Regions from separate parts of the Robertmurraya mesotrionivorans genome, predicted to be linked through region 1. Evidence: riboswitches for the same ligand, from Rfam matches in the RefSeq annotation. Region 1 holds a riboswitch; each other region holds the start of a gene.
The links. Region 1 has a riboswitch for cyclic di-GMP ahead of sinI (DNA-binding anti-repressor SinI). Riboswitches for the same ligand answer to the same signal wherever they lie in the genome.

Region 2: linked by a shared signal. The riboswitch ahead of ACRX5O_RS15140 (NAD(P)-dependent oxidoreductase) and the one ahead of sinI (DNA-binding anti-repressor SinI) in region 1 are both predicted to bind cyclic di-GMP.
Region 3: linked by a shared signal. The riboswitch ahead of ACRX5O_RS23345 (type II secretion system protein) and the one ahead of sinI (DNA-binding anti-repressor SinI) in region 1 are both predicted to bind cyclic di-GMP.
Region 4: linked by a shared signal. The riboswitch ahead of ACRX5O_RS12415 (OmpL47-type beta-barrel domain-containing protein) and the one ahead of sinI (DNA-binding anti-repressor SinI) in region 1 are both predicted to bind cyclic di-GMP.

What each region holds. Positions count from the first base shown of each region.
Region 1 covers NZ_JBPCCH010000023.1:17,739-21,637, forward strand. The annotation lists gene ACRX5O_RS21700 (hypothetical protein) at 1-18, opposite strand, end outside; gene map (type I methionyl aminopeptidase) at 68-820, opposite strand; gene ACRX5O_RS21710 (helix-turn-helix domain-containing protein) at 1,395-1,724, shown strand; gene sinI (DNA-binding anti-repressor SinI) at 1,855-1,989, opposite strand; cyclic di-GMP riboswitch class I at 2,022-2,115, opposite strand; gene ACRX5O_RS21720 (hypothetical protein) at 2,370-2,576, opposite strand; gene ACRX5O_RS21725 (pseudouridine-5'-phosphate glycosidase) at 2,888-3,802, opposite strand; gene ACRX5O_RS21730 (carbohydrate kinase) at 3,817-3,899, opposite strand, start outside.
Region 2 covers NZ_JBPCCH010000009.1:52,738-56,636, forward strand. The annotation lists gene ACRX5O_RS15135 (cell wall hydrolase) at 45-641, opposite strand; gene ACRX5O_RS15140 (NAD(P)-dependent oxidoreductase) at 951-1,820, opposite strand; cyclic di-GMP riboswitch class I at 1,944-2,031, opposite strand; gene ACRX5O_RS15145 (STAS domain-containing protein) at 2,232-3,059, shown strand; gene ACRX5O_RS15150 (cell wall hydrolase) at 3,088-3,666, opposite strand.
Region 3 covers NZ_JBPCCH010000029.1:24,177-28,075, reverse strand. The annotation lists gene ACRX5O_RS23355 (histidine kinase) at 1-1,273, shown strand, start outside; gene ACRX5O_RS23350 (response regulator) at 1,242-1,886, shown strand; cyclic di-GMP riboswitch class II at 2,161-2,244, shown strand; gene ACRX5O_RS23345 (type II secretion system protein) at 2,355-2,756, shown strand; gene ACRX5O_RS23340 (prepilin peptidase) at 2,849-3,601, shown strand; gene ACRX5O_RS23335 (type IV pilus modification PilV family protein) at 3,615-3,899, shown strand, end outside.
Region 4 covers NZ_JBPCCH010000006.1:166,634-170,532, forward strand. The annotation lists gene ACRX5O_RS12415 (OmpL47-type beta-barrel domain-containing protein) at 1-1,900, opposite strand, end outside; cyclic di-GMP riboswitch class I at 1,988-2,076, opposite strand; gene ACRX5O_RS12420 (DUF1028 domain-containing protein) at 2,365-3,204, opposite strand; gene ACRX5O_RS12425 (chromate transporter) at 3,306-3,836, opposite strand; gene ACRX5O_RS12430 (chromate transporter) at 3,833-3,899, opposite strand, start outside.

The DNA of each region.
Region 1 (3,899 bases):
TTCATGGTTTTCTGTCATGGGTCTTCCTCCATCTTGCTTCATATAGTTTTGTGTTGATATTGATTGATTATTCACCTTGATCCGTTAGAATGATCGGACCATTCTTCGTGATGGCAATGGTGTGCTCAAATTGAGCTGAGTTTTTTCCATCCACGGTACGAGCTGTCCAACCATTGGAATCCATCTTTGTTTCGTAGCTTCCGACATTAACCATCGGTTCGATCGTAAATACCATTCCCTCTTTTATGCGAGGACCTTTGCCCGGTAGTCCAAAGTGCGGAACATCCGGCTTTTCATGAATGGAGGGGCCAATTCCATGACCAATAAAGTTTCTTACGACCGAGAATCCCTCTCCTTCCACGTAGGTTTGGATCGCATGTCCGATATCTCCGATTCGATTTCCTACGATGGCTGCTTCAATTCCTTTGTATAAGCTAGTTTTTGTTACCTCTACAAGGCGGTTTGTTTCTTCAGAAGCTTCTCCGACGATATACGTCCACGCAGAGTCTGCTAAGGCGCTATTCACATTGACAACCATATCTATGGTGACAATGTCCCCTGTATTTAGAGGTTCTTTTCTTGGAAAGCCGTGGCAAATCTCATCATTAATACTAGCACATGTTGCGTACTCGTAACCTCTATAACCTTTTTGCTGAGCAATTGCACCATGCTGCGCTAAATATTTATCAACAAACTGGTCAATTTCCCAAGTTGTTATTCCTGGTTTGATCATTTTTTTAATTTCTTTATGACAAGCAGCCAGAAGCTCCCCGGCTTTTTTCATGGCCTCAATTTCACGAGGTGATTTTAAAACAATCATTTATCTCACTTCCCCAAATCCCAATAATGTATAGTCTTTATTGTACTCTCTATCGGTCTATATTAGCAAAGCATTCCTATGTCTAATTTTGTTAGATATCCGCAAACAATAGTCAATCAAACGTTTGATTGAATTCCCTTCCCCCCTTTAAAAACAACAAAATCCAAAAAAGAATTTGTCGAACAAAAAAAATAGGTTTCACCCACCCCAATCCCGGGTATAAAAGGGTGACAGACACCCTTCGTGGACAAAATGGGCCATTCTGTCTTTTTGTGGTGTCTATCACCGTTCGTGGACAGATTGGGTGGTTTTGTCCATCTGGGGTGGACAATGGAAATTTTTTAGTTACGCCCACAATTATCACTTTCAATACGAATTGTATTGTGTATAATGCTACATAGAAGCATTAAAAGTTGTTAATCAGCTTTTAATCACTAGAACCGTATTAACCATCCATTTGTGACTAACTAAAGAAATTTTAAGAACGAAATCTACTATTTTCGTTCTGAATATGGAACTAACCAAATTTTTTTGCTATTATGAATTCATACAGAGAGATAGGTGAGTGATCTAGATGATTGGAGATCGTGTTAAAAAACTTCGTCTTGAAAAGAAAATGTCCATGTCTGAGCTAGCTGAACAAGCTGGTGTCGCTAAATCATACTTAAGTTCATTAGAGAGAAATTTACAAACGAATCCATCTATCCAATTTCTCGAGAAAATTTCAGCTGTCCTTCATGTACCAGTTGACCATCTTATACACGAGCACCCCAATAAAGACGAACTAGACTCTGACTGGATGAAGCTTGTGAAAGAGGCTATGAACTCCGGGGTTTCAAAGGATCAGTTTAAAGAATTTCTTGAGTTTAATAAATGGAGAAGTAATCAATCAAATAATAACTAATGCAAAAAGACAAAATCCAGGTGATTTTGTCTTTTTTTCCAAAATAAAAAGCATTCCCATATGGTCCGACCCAAATAGAAATACTCTCATTCTATGTATGAAACAACATGCTAAGTAAGCCAGTTTCTTTTTACCCTCTAATTTCCTTCTCACCTAAAAATCTTCTAATCTCATCTTTCTCTAGGCCTAACTTTTTTGCCTCAATGATCAACATCATCCACTCATAATCTAGCTCTTCTAACGTAACGTCACTCGTTTCCAACATCCCTCAATCTCCCCCTAAAATACGATCGTATTCCAGGCAGTCCAGCCGTCTTAGCAAAAAACTTCTAACTACCTTAGACCTGCGACTTTGCGTCCCCTCTTTTCAGAAGGTTTGCCTTTTTCTGTATTCTCGTACCCCATGTGATTCACTTATCAATCATTTTACTACTCGATTTTAGTAAATTGTGTAAAAATTTGTCACATACTTTTAAAATTTCCCAACTTTTTACTTACACTATTCGACACAGACCTCCATAAAGAACAATTTAGCACCAAAGGTCACATACATTTTTTAACATTTGTAAGATCAAGCACAAAAATCATAAGCCTTCATGTCACCCACTGTCGAAATCATTTTTAAAATTTTCTGACTTCTACCAATTAAGTCTTTATTCCTAGTTTTTGATTCTCATATGCTTTTAATTTTCTTTGGATAGGAATGATATTTACATGTACCCTTTCAAGTGTAACTGCATCAAAAAAAGGTAACTTTGTTAGATTATGACCACATATAGGACAGATCCATTCCCCTGCTTCCGAACTGCTGTATGAAGGGCGATAACATTTGTCACAGTTCTTTCGGTACATTCCCGCCACCTACTATTCTAATAGTTTTCGTTTCTTATTCTATTAAATTCCGTTCTATATAAAGAATAATTTACTTTTATTTTAGACGGTAGTGCTTTTAAACTAAACACCCTAAACGGACCATTTTTTCGTTATAATGAACAGTTTCCTTCAGTTTTCATCTCCTTTCTCCTTATTTCTCACTTTTATAATTTTTTTAAGAACAAATTGTTCGTTGTAGTGTACATATTCGGAGTTTGTAAATCTAGTACTATTTTTATGCAAAAAAAAAGGAATCAGTCCTTATGAGACTGACTCCACAAAAATATTTTTTAAGATAGAGTGTTAAGTTGAACAGCTATTTTTGATCCAACCTCAGCATTATTCTTAACCAAGGCAATATTTGCTTCCAAGCTTCTTCCTTCTGTTAATTCTTTTACCTTTGATAAAAGGAATGGAGTAACATTTTTACCCGCAATCTCATTTTCCTTTGCTTCTTTTAATGCCGATTCAATCACACCGTTGATAAATTCCTCTTCAAGAGCATCTGTTTCTGGGATTGGGTTGGCAATAACCACTCCACCCTTCAATCCTAACTCCCACTTTGTACGAATCATGCTTGCTGCTTCCTTTTCATTTTCCACTTGAACGTTTACTTGGAAGGGACTTGTTCTTGTATAAAAAGCGGGAAGTACATCGGTACCAAAGCCAACGACTGGCACCCCATGCGTTTCTAAATACTCTAGTGTTAAACCAATATCAAGAATAGATTTCGCCCCTGCACACACAACAGCAACATTGGTTTGAGCGAGTTCTTGAAGATCAGCTGAAACATCCATCGTTACTTCTGCTTCACGGTGAACTCCACCAATACCACCTGTTACAAACACTTCAATTCCAGCAAGCTCTGCACAGATCATCGTTGCCGCTACCGTTGTTGCTCCATTTTTCTTCGTCGCAACTAGGTACGGTAGATCTCTACGGCTCGCCTTTTCAATGTCCTTTCGTGTAGCAAGCATTTCTAACTCTTCATCTGATAAGCCTATTTTTATTTTGCCATCTAAAATAGCAATCGTGGCTGGTACCGCACCATTTTTACGAATAATGTCCTCTACTTCCTTAGCCGTTTGTACATTTTGTGGGTACGGCATTCCGTGAGAGATGATGGTTGACTCTAATGCCACTACTGGTACATTATTTTTTTTCGCTTCTAAAACTTCTTGTGAGTATTCTAAATATTTTTCCATGTTTGTTTTCTCCCTTAGTGGAAATTATGTTGAAAAGCTTCTTGTAGCTGTTGATTATTTAATGACGGGTTAACCGTTTCCTCCGTTGCTAAAGTAA
Region 2 (3,899 bases), on a different contig from region 1:
TAACTATATGTATGCAAGAGGGTACAATCCCCTCTTGCCATTTTTTATTTTGCAAATCTATGGTTTCCAATCGTAATCGTTGTTTCACGAGAGAACACCCAGTTACTTGCCGCTGTTTGTGGATTATAAAAATATAATGAACCTTGTCCCTGTCCTTGGAACGCTAACGCCTCGTCAACTGCACGCTTTGATTCTTCATCTGACGCTTGGTTAATGGTTCCATTTTGAACCGGTGTAAACGCATAATAACCTTGGTCGATTTGATAAATAACTTCACTTACTGTGTTAGGAAAATCTGGGTGGTTCACACGATTTAAAATAACTGTCGCAACAGCTACTTTCCCCGCATAAGATTCCCCTTTAGCTTCCGCACTTACGAGTCTCGCTAATAGATCCTTATCAGCTGTTGACAAAGTAGTTGCCGGAATCACTAGCTTTTCACCTGGATATAAAAGTGATGTCGTTTTGTTATTCTGCTTCATTAACTTTAGAACAGAAACACCATACTTAGAACCAATATTCCAGAACGTGTCTCCTTTTTGTACCACATGTGTTTGAGTAGCAGCATCTGCTGCTGTTCCGAATCCAACCAATGTAAATGATAGAGTTGAGATCACTAGTAATTTTTTTAGCATTTTCATAGCTTGTACCTCCAATTGCTGTTTTCTCGAACAACTAGTAGATTACCAGATGTAACATACCGTTTCATGAACCAATTTTTCCCTACAACTAGTTAATTTTTCCAACAGTAATGGTATCAACGTTTCACAAGCTTTGAAAAGGGTCAAATTTCCAGCATATTTTATTCGTTTTTTTCTTGATTAGGGTGGTATTACAAACATATTACTGAATTATGACAAGCTTTTTTGTAAAAAAACCACCTGACCCACTCAATTTTGACCTCTAATTTACCTCCAAAAAATTAAAAAAGTAGAGCCGACTGACTCTACCTAATTAATATCCTTTAGTACCTTCATGATGGCTGCCCAATCTAAGTCTCCCCAGCCTTTTTCGATCGCATAACTGTAGTGAGATTGTGCGAGGGTTGCAATTGGCAACTCCGTTGATACCTCATTTGCTGCATCAATCATTAAATTCACATCCTTTAACCCTAGCTTCAGCTTAAAGCCAGCAGGATCAAACTGTTCATTTATAATCATTTTTCCATAAGTATTATAAACTGGAGATGCAAACAGGGAATTAATAATTTCTAAAAACTGCTTTGGTTCAACTCCGTGCTTCTCCACCATTACGAATATTTCTGATAAGGATTCTAACATGGATACAAGTAAGAAGTTATTTCCCAGCTTAGCCACATTCGATAAATACCCTTGATCACCAACAGTGAAAACATCTTGTCCTAACATTTTCAGGATAGGTATGACTTTCTTTCTTGCCTCTTCTGGACCTGCAACAATAAAGCGTAAAGCAGCGGCTGCAGCTGCCTCAGGGCGACCTAAAACGGTGGAAGAAACAAAATGTTGACGGGCATTTTCATGGTCAGCCGTTAGTGTCTTTGCCAAATGCACGCTGATGGTGCTGATAGACACATGAATGCCACCTGGCAGTAACCCAGCAAGTATTCCTTCATCTCCAAACACGACATTCTCTACAGCTGTATCGTCGGAAAGTATGGTAAAGACGATGTCCGTATGACCGGCTGCTTCAGCTGGAGTATTTGCTATAAAGGCTCCTTTTTTGGCTAATTCTTGGCATTTGCTTTTCGTCCGATTGTATACCACTAATTCATAGCCATTTTTCAAAAGATTTTCTGCCATCGGTAACCCCATACTGCCCAAGCCGATAAATCCAACCTTCAATGTCATCACTCCTTATTTTAAAAATTTATTTCTTTTTGTAATGTGAAAGGTGTATGGTCCAAACTTTTTTTGAAATACAGAAAAGACCTACACCCAAAGGGATATAGGTCTTCCGATTATTCCCTTGGCAACTCAGCCATCATAGTTCCTTTAGAACCTTAGATCTGTAGCTTTGCGTCCCCACCTTTCAATGAGTTTGCCTTTTTCAATTATATTTTTTATTTTAGCAAACCCATTATAGAAGATTTGTCGAAATCAGTCGACAACTATGATAAAAGTCACTGTTTTCTATCCCAAATCCTTCTTTTTCCCTATTAAATATCTCATTATTATTTTTATCTTAAAAACATGTTTATCAAATACATTTTATGGGTATTAGTTTTTGGGGAATTGTAAAAGGGGGAACATCTCATGGAATATACATATCAAGCTTCTTTTGACTTAAAACACTTTATTGAAGAAAATAAAGATAAATTTAAGAACTCACTTCTTCTAGAGGCTGTAAATGTAAAAGGTCGGATTGATGAAATACTAAGAATCGGTAATATCAACTTAGTTTCGAATGCTCAAAAGCTAGTTATCGACATTATCGATGGCAATGAGGATGAACTGAAAGCTTTTGCCAAGCAAGAGGGAATTGTATGGGCTACCCATTCAATTGAATTATCCTTCAAACTTGAATGGGTTCAAGCGACACGACGTACACTTTGGAAGTTTATTCAATCGTTTAACACTCTTTCCAACAAATATGCGTTAGATGACTTCTTTCAGCTCGAGCTACAAATCAATAATCGAGTTGACCAGTTTCTGAACACTTTCTTTATCAGTTATTCAAAATACAAAGATTCTCTTATTGTTGCACAAAGACAACTAGTTGAAAATCTATCAGTACCTATTATTCCAATCACTTCTTCTGTATGTATTTTACCTTTAATTGGGACGGTAGACTCCTTCCGAACTGCAATTCTAGAAGAAAAGGTTCTAACAGAGATTGGAAGACTTCGCATGCAAACGTTAATCATTGATTTATCAGGAATTGGCGATATGGAACCTGATGTTATCGACCATCTTATGAAAATTATCGACGGCACTTCCATGATGGGTTGCCACTCGATTATCACCGGTTTACGTGCCGAAGTTGTGAAAAAAATGATTCATTTAGATGTTTCAGCCTTCTATAAGAAGACAAAAACATTAGGAACATTGCAACAAGCATTAAAGCAATATTTTGTTCAGTAAAAAACCAGGGAAGTTTATTCCCTGGTTTCTAAATCGCAAATCGATGGTTACCAATCGTTTCTGTCACTTGTCTTGATAAAATCCATGTATCCGTTGCAATTTCCGGATTATAAAAATATATGGCCTCTGTATCATTCTCCTTGTCAACCAAAGCTTCTTCTACAGCTTCCATTGATTTCTCATCCGCCGGCTTGTTAATCTCACCATTTTGAACAGGGGAAAATGCATACGTACCAGATACCTGCTCGTATACAACTTCTTTGACAGTATCAGGGAATTCCTCATGCTCTACACGGTTAATAATAACCTCTGCAACTGCCACTTTCCCTTCGTACGGCTCACCTTTTGCCTCCGCGGATACAAGTCGAGCCATCAATTCCTTTTCCTGATCTGTAACATCAATTTCCTTTTCATATAATGTTGGAAATTTATCATGATTTTCTTTCATTAATTCAAGAGCAGAATTGTCAGTTTTACTTACTACTTTCCAAGATGTTTCTCCACTTTTCACTGAAAGAGTTTGTTCAGCTGCGCTCGAAGTAGTTTCGAACCCAACCAATGTGAACGATAGAGTAGAGAGAACAAGTAGTTTCTTTAGAATGTTCATAAAAAATACCTCCTTGCTTTCGATAACAAGAAGGTTACCAGATGTAATATACCCGTGCATGTTCCAATTATTGGACAAATAATTTTTGTTGACACAATATATTGATAGACCGGGCTTTAACCGCCCTTATGATGGGTGGAATTACCAGGTTTATTTAAGAAACAAATGATTGCTTTTTCCTTTATTACATATATTTCAGGAATGTAACATGGGATTTATTTACCTAAACAATA
Region 3 (3,899 bases), on a different contig from region 1:
TGTATATTCCATTATGCTTTTAGTAGTGATTGGGATTTATGTAGCGGTTGTTTGGTATTTGAGTAATATGTTTAAAACCGATGACCATAATTTTGCCATTTCGATTATTGCAACAAGTATCGTGGCTGTTACCTTTTCTCCTATTAAAGAAAAGGTTCAGCAAATGCTAATTTATAAAATGTATGGGGAGCAGGGTAACCCATACTTTGTTCTTGCCTTGCTCGGGAAAAAAATTCAAGAGCTTCAAACACCAGAGCAAGTGTTAGACCAAGTCGTACAAACGCTAAAGGAAATCTTGCGACTGCCATATGCTTCGATTCAATTGCTCCAGAACAACGAGGAAATTATTCTTGCTCAATACGGAGAGAGGCAACCAGAGGTTCGGCGATTACCCATTATGTATCGTGGGGTCATGATTGGGTGTTTACTAGTTGCTCCTAGGTCCCCTGGAGAAGCGTTTACGAAAGCAGATGAAAAGCTTTGGGAAGTGTTGATTCAGCAGCTTGGTCCACTGTTACAAGATTTAAAAGCTACAGAGGATGTAAAAGCACTGAACCGTGTGCTGCAGACATCACGAGAGAGATTAGTATTAGCTAGAGAGGAAGAAAGGCATTTTTTACGAAGAAATTTACACGATGACCTAGCTCCGAGACTTGCTGCACTGGCGTATACTGCAGCCGCTGCAGAGGATCTCGTTGAAAAAGATCCACAAACCGTGAAAACATTATTAGCAGAACACCAAAGAATGATTCTTGGAACAGTAGATGATATTCGAAGACTGGTTTATGACTTAAGGCCAGCAGCGATTGACGAGCTAGGTTTAGTGGCTGCTGTTAAACAGCGGATTGAGGAGGTATCCTCGATTGGAAAAACAAATAAGGCTTCACCTTCCTTCTCGTATGAGCTTCCTGAAAAGTTAGAGGGTATTCCTCCCGCAGTGGAAGTGGCTGTTTTCAGGATTATTTCCGAAGGGGTCGTGAATGTGGTAAGGCATGCACAGGCAAACCATGCGAGTGTATCACTTATGGAGTTGGAGGATCGGTTGGTTATAGAGATATGTGATGATGGAATAGGGTTTATTGAAAAGAAAGAAGCAAGAACGATAGGGGGGCTTGGTGTTCCATCTATGAAAGAACGGGCAGCAGAGCTAGGCGGAGAACTAACCATAGAACGGATGATAGAGGGTGGAACAAGAATCTTAGCTTGGATCCCTCTCATAAAAGAGAAAGAGGGGGAAAGGTATGAAAACGATACGAGTGCTATTAGCAGATGATCACCCGTTCTTTCTGTACGGAGTATCTACGTACTTAAAAACGGTACCTGAAATAGAAATTGTTGGCGAGGCTAACTCGGGTGAGGATGTAGTCAACCAAGCCAAGCAGCTGAATCCGGATGTTATTTTAATGGATATTCGAATGCCAGGGATGAACGGAATTGAGGCGACAAAGAAAATTAAGCAATCCAATCCCGAGACCAATATATTAATTTTTACGATGTTTAAGGATGATCAATCGGTTTTTACCGCGATGAGGATGGGGGCAAAAGGGTATATTTTAAAGGATGCAGGGAAGGAAGAAATTATCCGAGCGATAAAAACAATTGCAGCTGGTGAAGCGATTTTTAGTGCCGAGATTGCTGCTAAAATGGTTCACTATTTTTCCTCTACAAGACCGGCTGCGAGTGAACAGCTCTTTCCTGAACTAACCAGTCGGGAGCGTGAAGTACTCTATTTAATTGCCGATGGAGCAACCAATAAAGAAATTGCCGAGCACCTCAACATCTCGAACAAAACCGTATCTAACTATGTAACCAATATCCTGAACAAACTCCAGGTGTCGAGCCGAGAAGAAGCGATTCAGATTGTTAATATTTCGAATATGGAATAGTAGTAAGGGCGGTCTTTTATAGATGGCCTTTTTCGTTCTCGTAGGTAAATGGAACTAAATTTGTTTAATGTATGTTAAATGTTTACGATATTATATTTTGAAATTGATTTTTTAGAAAGTGTTTTTTGAAACACTTGTAAGGCTAGGTTTAATGATGGATGGAGCAATTTTTAAATATAATATTTCTAGTTATAAATTTACAAAAATCCTCTTTTAATTTCATTTTTTTTAATATAGAATAACTAGTACATAAGTAATGTTTATCACATTACGTTAACAAATAGGGCGCGACGAAATATGACTTGTACATGGGCACCTGAGTCATATCGAGCGATTGGTGCAACCGACCTATACAACTACATTCTTACCGAATGAGCTGTATAGGTTTTTTTATTTTCAGATTTTAAAAGTCCGAGAACGACTTTTGAAATATACAAACTAAAAAACTATTAAGGGGGACCTTTCTTCATGTTAAAATCATTAAAGAAGAAAATGAAAGACCAAGCTGGTCTAACACTAATTGAACTGTTAGTTGTAATTGTTATTTTGGGGATTATTGCTGCTGTGGCGATACCGATGGTGATGAGTAATAAGGATGATGCGGCTAAGAGTACTAATGCACAAAATCTAACAATATTACAAGATGCTGTTAATAGATATACAACCCTTAATGATGGACCTCCAGCTAGTTTAGATACTTTGTTATTAGCTGAGAGTGGCAATTCTAATATTGGGGGACCTTTTTTAGATTCAAAGCCATCGATTAAAACATTTACAGATTGTTCAGGTAATTTTGAGTTAAATGGTAGTAAAAAGGTAGTTATTACTGCTACGACCTCAGGCGATAAAACTGCCGCTTGTACTCAATAAATATTATAAATGGCTGCTGCGTCTCCATAGATAGCGGCAGCTTTATTTTTTTTATTATCTCAAACAGTTATTAAAGAAAAGGAGATTACAAGATGCTCATAGTTGATGTCCTAGTAATAATTATATCCTTACTGTTCGGTAGCTTCTTTAACGTAGTAGCAATCCGTCTCTTAAAAAGAGAATCTATCTCCTACCCACCATCCCACTGTACCTACTGTAACCACAGGCTGGGTTTCTTTGACTTATTTCCTCTATTTAGTTACCTACTCCTAAAGGGCCGTTGTCGTTATTGTAAAGAAAAAATATCTCCTCTATATCCATTAGGAGAAGGTATGACTGCCATTATTTTTTTCCTTGTGTACAAGAAAATCAATCTTACACCAGAGTTAATACCTGCAATCCTTTTATCAACTTTATTAATTCTGTCTGTACTAACCGACATTCGCGAAAAGTTAATTTTAGACGTAATTACATTACCTAGTATAGTGGTGTTAATAATTACAAGATTCTTCATTGGTGAGGAGCCACTCCTAACTTATTTAATCGGTGGAGCTGTAGGCTTTGGTTTACTGTTATTATTGGCGGTTGTCAGCAAAGGCGGAATGGGTGGCGGTGACATTAAGCTATATGCAGCCATTGGAATGGTACTTGGCCCAGCACTTACTGTAATGAGCTTGGTTTTAGCTTCGTTTGTAGGAGCAGTTGTGGGACTACTATTAATCTCTTTGAAAATAGTTAAAAGAAAAGAACCGATTGCCTTTGGGCCATCGATTATGATTGGAACATTAGTGGCTTATCTGTACGGGGAAGAAATTTGGACTTGGTACAGCTCATTACTCCTATAAGGGGCAGATAAAAATGAACAACGAAAAGGGAGTAACTTTAATTGAATTATTGATCTCTGTCGTTATTGCTGGAATGGTAATTGTGCCTTTGCTCCTAATTATGACAGGTTCCTTTACTAGGACGGTAGAGCAAGGTGAAGATACGCAATTGAATTATTATGGTCAACAGATCATGGAGACTATCCGTGAAAAAGGGTACAAAAGTGGAGTTTCTCCTACACAATATTATTGCAAAGACGATCAAGGATGTGTCTCCACTACCATTGCAAACCATGATGCAAAAGTTACATTAACAGAG
Region 4 (3,899 bases), on a different contig from region 1:
CATATTGATACTCACCTGGTGCCATATTCGAGTAGGCCATACTAGTTCCAGTAATGGTATTCTTTAATGTTTTATTTCCATCAACTACTTGATAGATCTTATAGCTATTTGCATAATCTACCGCATCCCACTTTAATGCGAACGAAGATGGTCCAGTGATCGTATAACTTCCATTGGCAGGCGCCTTCATTTCTGGATGCACCAATGCTAGCTCTACCACCGCTCCAACTGGCGATTCACCAAATCTACTACTATACGCATAGATTTCGTATCTATATTCACCCTCGGGAAGATTAGAAATAGTTGTTGATAAGGAAGAACCGGTTGTTTTTAAAACCTTTTTCCCATCTACTACCTGATACACTTTATAACTATTGGCAAACTCAACTGAATCCCATTGTAATTTTAAATCATTACCATTAGAAATCTCATATCCTGCATTCCCTGGTGTTGCTACTACTACCTGATCCAGTACGAAGGACACTACATCACTTCCCTCTGATTCTCCAAATCGAGTGCTATTTGTATATACTTCATACTTGTAATTGCCTGCTGGCATGTTCGTAAATGTAACAGATGTGCCTGTTACTGTGTTCTTTAATATCTTTTGGTCTCCAACTACTTGATAGACCTTATAATTCGTAGCATTTTCAGCTGTTTTCCAGCTTAAGACGATATCATTGCCATTTAGAATTTTATACGCAAGTTCAGTAGGTGGGTTTACTTTTACTGTCTCGATGGTAAAAGTAACTTGTGTACCCTTTTCAGACTCTCCAAATCGGTCACTAGTTGAATGAACCTCATACACGTATTCGCCACCAGGTAGCATAGTAGCTGAAAAAGAAGTTCCAGTTACTGTTCCCTTTAATACTTTCACACCATCCACAACCTGATACACTTTATACCCTGTTGCATATGGTACTGAGGTCCAACTAACTACTACATCATTTTTGTTTTGGATTTTAGCATTTACATTTTCAGGGGGAGCCATCTCGATAGATTGAACAGAGAAAGTAACCTCGCTACCTTCTACAGAACTTCCAAAACGTGAGCTATTTGAATACACCTGATATACGTAGTCTCCTGCAGGTAAATTCTTAAATGTAACATTGGTACTCGTAACTGTTTCTACTAATTCTAACTGTCCGTTTTTCACTGAATATACACTATAACTATTTGCAAACTCCGCTGCCTGCCACTTCAACGTAACATCCGTCACGTTCGCAATTGTAAAAGAGAGATTCGCTGGAGCTTTCATCACTGGCTTTACTACATTTACATTGACTGGAGTTGATGTAGTAGATTCCCCATATAGTGGATGAAAAGAAGAAACCGCGTAAGAGTAAGCCCCCTCGGCCACATTAGAAAAACTATATGTCAGGGTATTAGTTGAGTTTACGAATGACTTTTCACCATTCTCTAATACTTGATATATGTTGTATTTCTCTGCGTACTGTGAAGCTCCCCAGCTTAATACAACATCATTTCCATTTTGAATCGTTGCTGCAAAGGTTGCTGGCGTTTGCATCTCAGGATATCTAATTTCTGTGCTTACCGGTGCTGATGGACCAGACTCCCCTTGACTAGATAAAGTAGAAACTACGTATCTATAAGAGCCTTCTGGCAAATCTTTTAGATCATACGAAGTGCCCGTTGTTGTTCCAAGCACCGTAAGCTGTCCGTCTTTAATTTCATAAACTTGATATCCACTTGCTCCAAATACAGCACTCCAAGTTAGCTTTCCATCGTCTGGAGTAACTGACTGATAAGCTAGATTACTAGGCGGAAGCATGGTTCCAGTATTTGCAGAAGCTCTTATACTACCGATTGGGACAATCAATTGATAGATAAGCATAAGAACGACTAGTAGAACTGGAATATTAAACATTCTTTTCAACATAAATTTACCCTACCTTTCATGTTAAAAAAGGCAAATAAAAAAGAACCCCATAAGAAAGGTTCATAGAAAAGACAATCTATGACTTCTTGTGGTAACTGGCTGCCATTCGCATTTCTGCGGGTAAGGCCCTCTTAGTTTTGCGTCTCACCGTTTCCCGTGATTTGCCCTTTTCACTTCATTAAGTACAATCATTTTTAAAACTCATCTATTACTATTGTTTCACCTCCAAGCATGTGCGTTATAAATCTATTATCGGCAGTTAACGGGAGTTATTTAGGATTAACTACCTAAATTTAGTTCGATTATACTATTTTATTTTTATAATGAGATAGGTATTTACACATGATTCTTTGATACTTTTCGTCTTTCGGATTCAATTCTTAGGGAGTCTCTTAAGATCCACATACCTACAACAGTATAAAATTTCCCACATAAAAACCCCCATTACTGGGGGCTATACACAACTATTGCTTTTTCATATAATCAAGCACGTCCAAGTCAATTTTCCCACGCTCTAACTCACGCGATTCAAAGTTCTCTGTATGTATATAACGCGTCAGTGCCTTGTGAACGCTTTCCTCATCAACATACAAATCTAAATATCCATGTCGTCTTAAGTACGCGATCAATTCTTCCTTCACATGCCCTTCAATCGAAGCAATCCGCTCTTGCTTTGGAGGAGCAAAGTATAGCTGTTGCAAACCAAACACACGAATCAGCTCTTTAATCGGCTCCGGATGGTCGTCGACACGAAGATCAATGAATCGGTCATTGTATCCACCATAACCGCCCGCTTCCTTCACCACTAATAGGGCAGCTGATTGCTGGCCCCGACTATCTCCACCAGCCTCTTGCCCTGCGTTCATTCCAGCGAGTAAGCGCTCGGCTAATGTTCCACTTGTCTCTTGAAACGTTTTTGCCATCGCTTGTACGGTCTGTTCGTCGACTAAAATATTCCCTTGTGCGGCAAAATGCTCTCCGGTGATTCCACCTGCCCAGTCATAACATTTTTCACCGGTAAAAGTGGCAGCATTTCCGTTTGCATCGATGACTCCAACCTGGCGGAGATCCTTGTCCTCATCCTGTGAGGTAATGATTTCGATCACCTCTTCCGCTGACTTTCCTTCTGAAAACAACTTCAATGCCTCCGGACCATAAGCCGTATTCGCGTAAGACTGTGTCGCAACAACACCTACTCCAGCCTTCGCGAACGGAACCACGGCGCCAACTCCAAGAAACTTCGATTGCACCGCAATTCCCCATTCTTTCTCCTTTGGGTCATAACCTACGATTGAAAACGTCATGTTTTTGCCTCCCCCCCTAAATTCTAATTAGGATAGTTTCACCTGAAGGAAGCCTTTGTTGCGCTAGCAACACCAGCTTACGGAAGGTGAAACTATACATTTTACCCTAGAAATATTCCCCCATAAATCAACGAACCGGCAATCACATACGCGGGGTGGACCTTTAACCTCTCCATCAGCACAAAGCTAATCACACCGATCCCAATCGTTTGCCAAATCCCCACTCCTTCGAATGAGGAGAAAAAGAAATCATACGTCATGACTCCTAATAGAACGGCAATGACCGGTCTAACTAACACCGTAAGTCGCTTAACCTTTGGAGATTCCTTGAATTTCATCAACAACCCGAGAAGAGTGACCATTAAGATTAACGACGGTGCCACAGTAGCAAATACAGCAACAACCGCTCCAAAAATCCCGCCCACTTCATAACCAATATAACCGGCCATCTTTGTCGCGATAGGGCCAGGCAGTGCATTTCCTAACGCGAGCACCTCACTAAATTCACTCACTGATAACCAACCGTACCGATCAACCACCTCATTTTCAACAAGAGGAATCGAGGCTGGTCCCCCACCATACCCGAGAATTCCCGGAATAAAAAACGCCAAAAATAGTTGCCAATAAATCATGCGGACGTCTTCTCCTTTTCCTTTGAATTCCCTTGATCTTTTTTCAATAATGCACTTAATAAT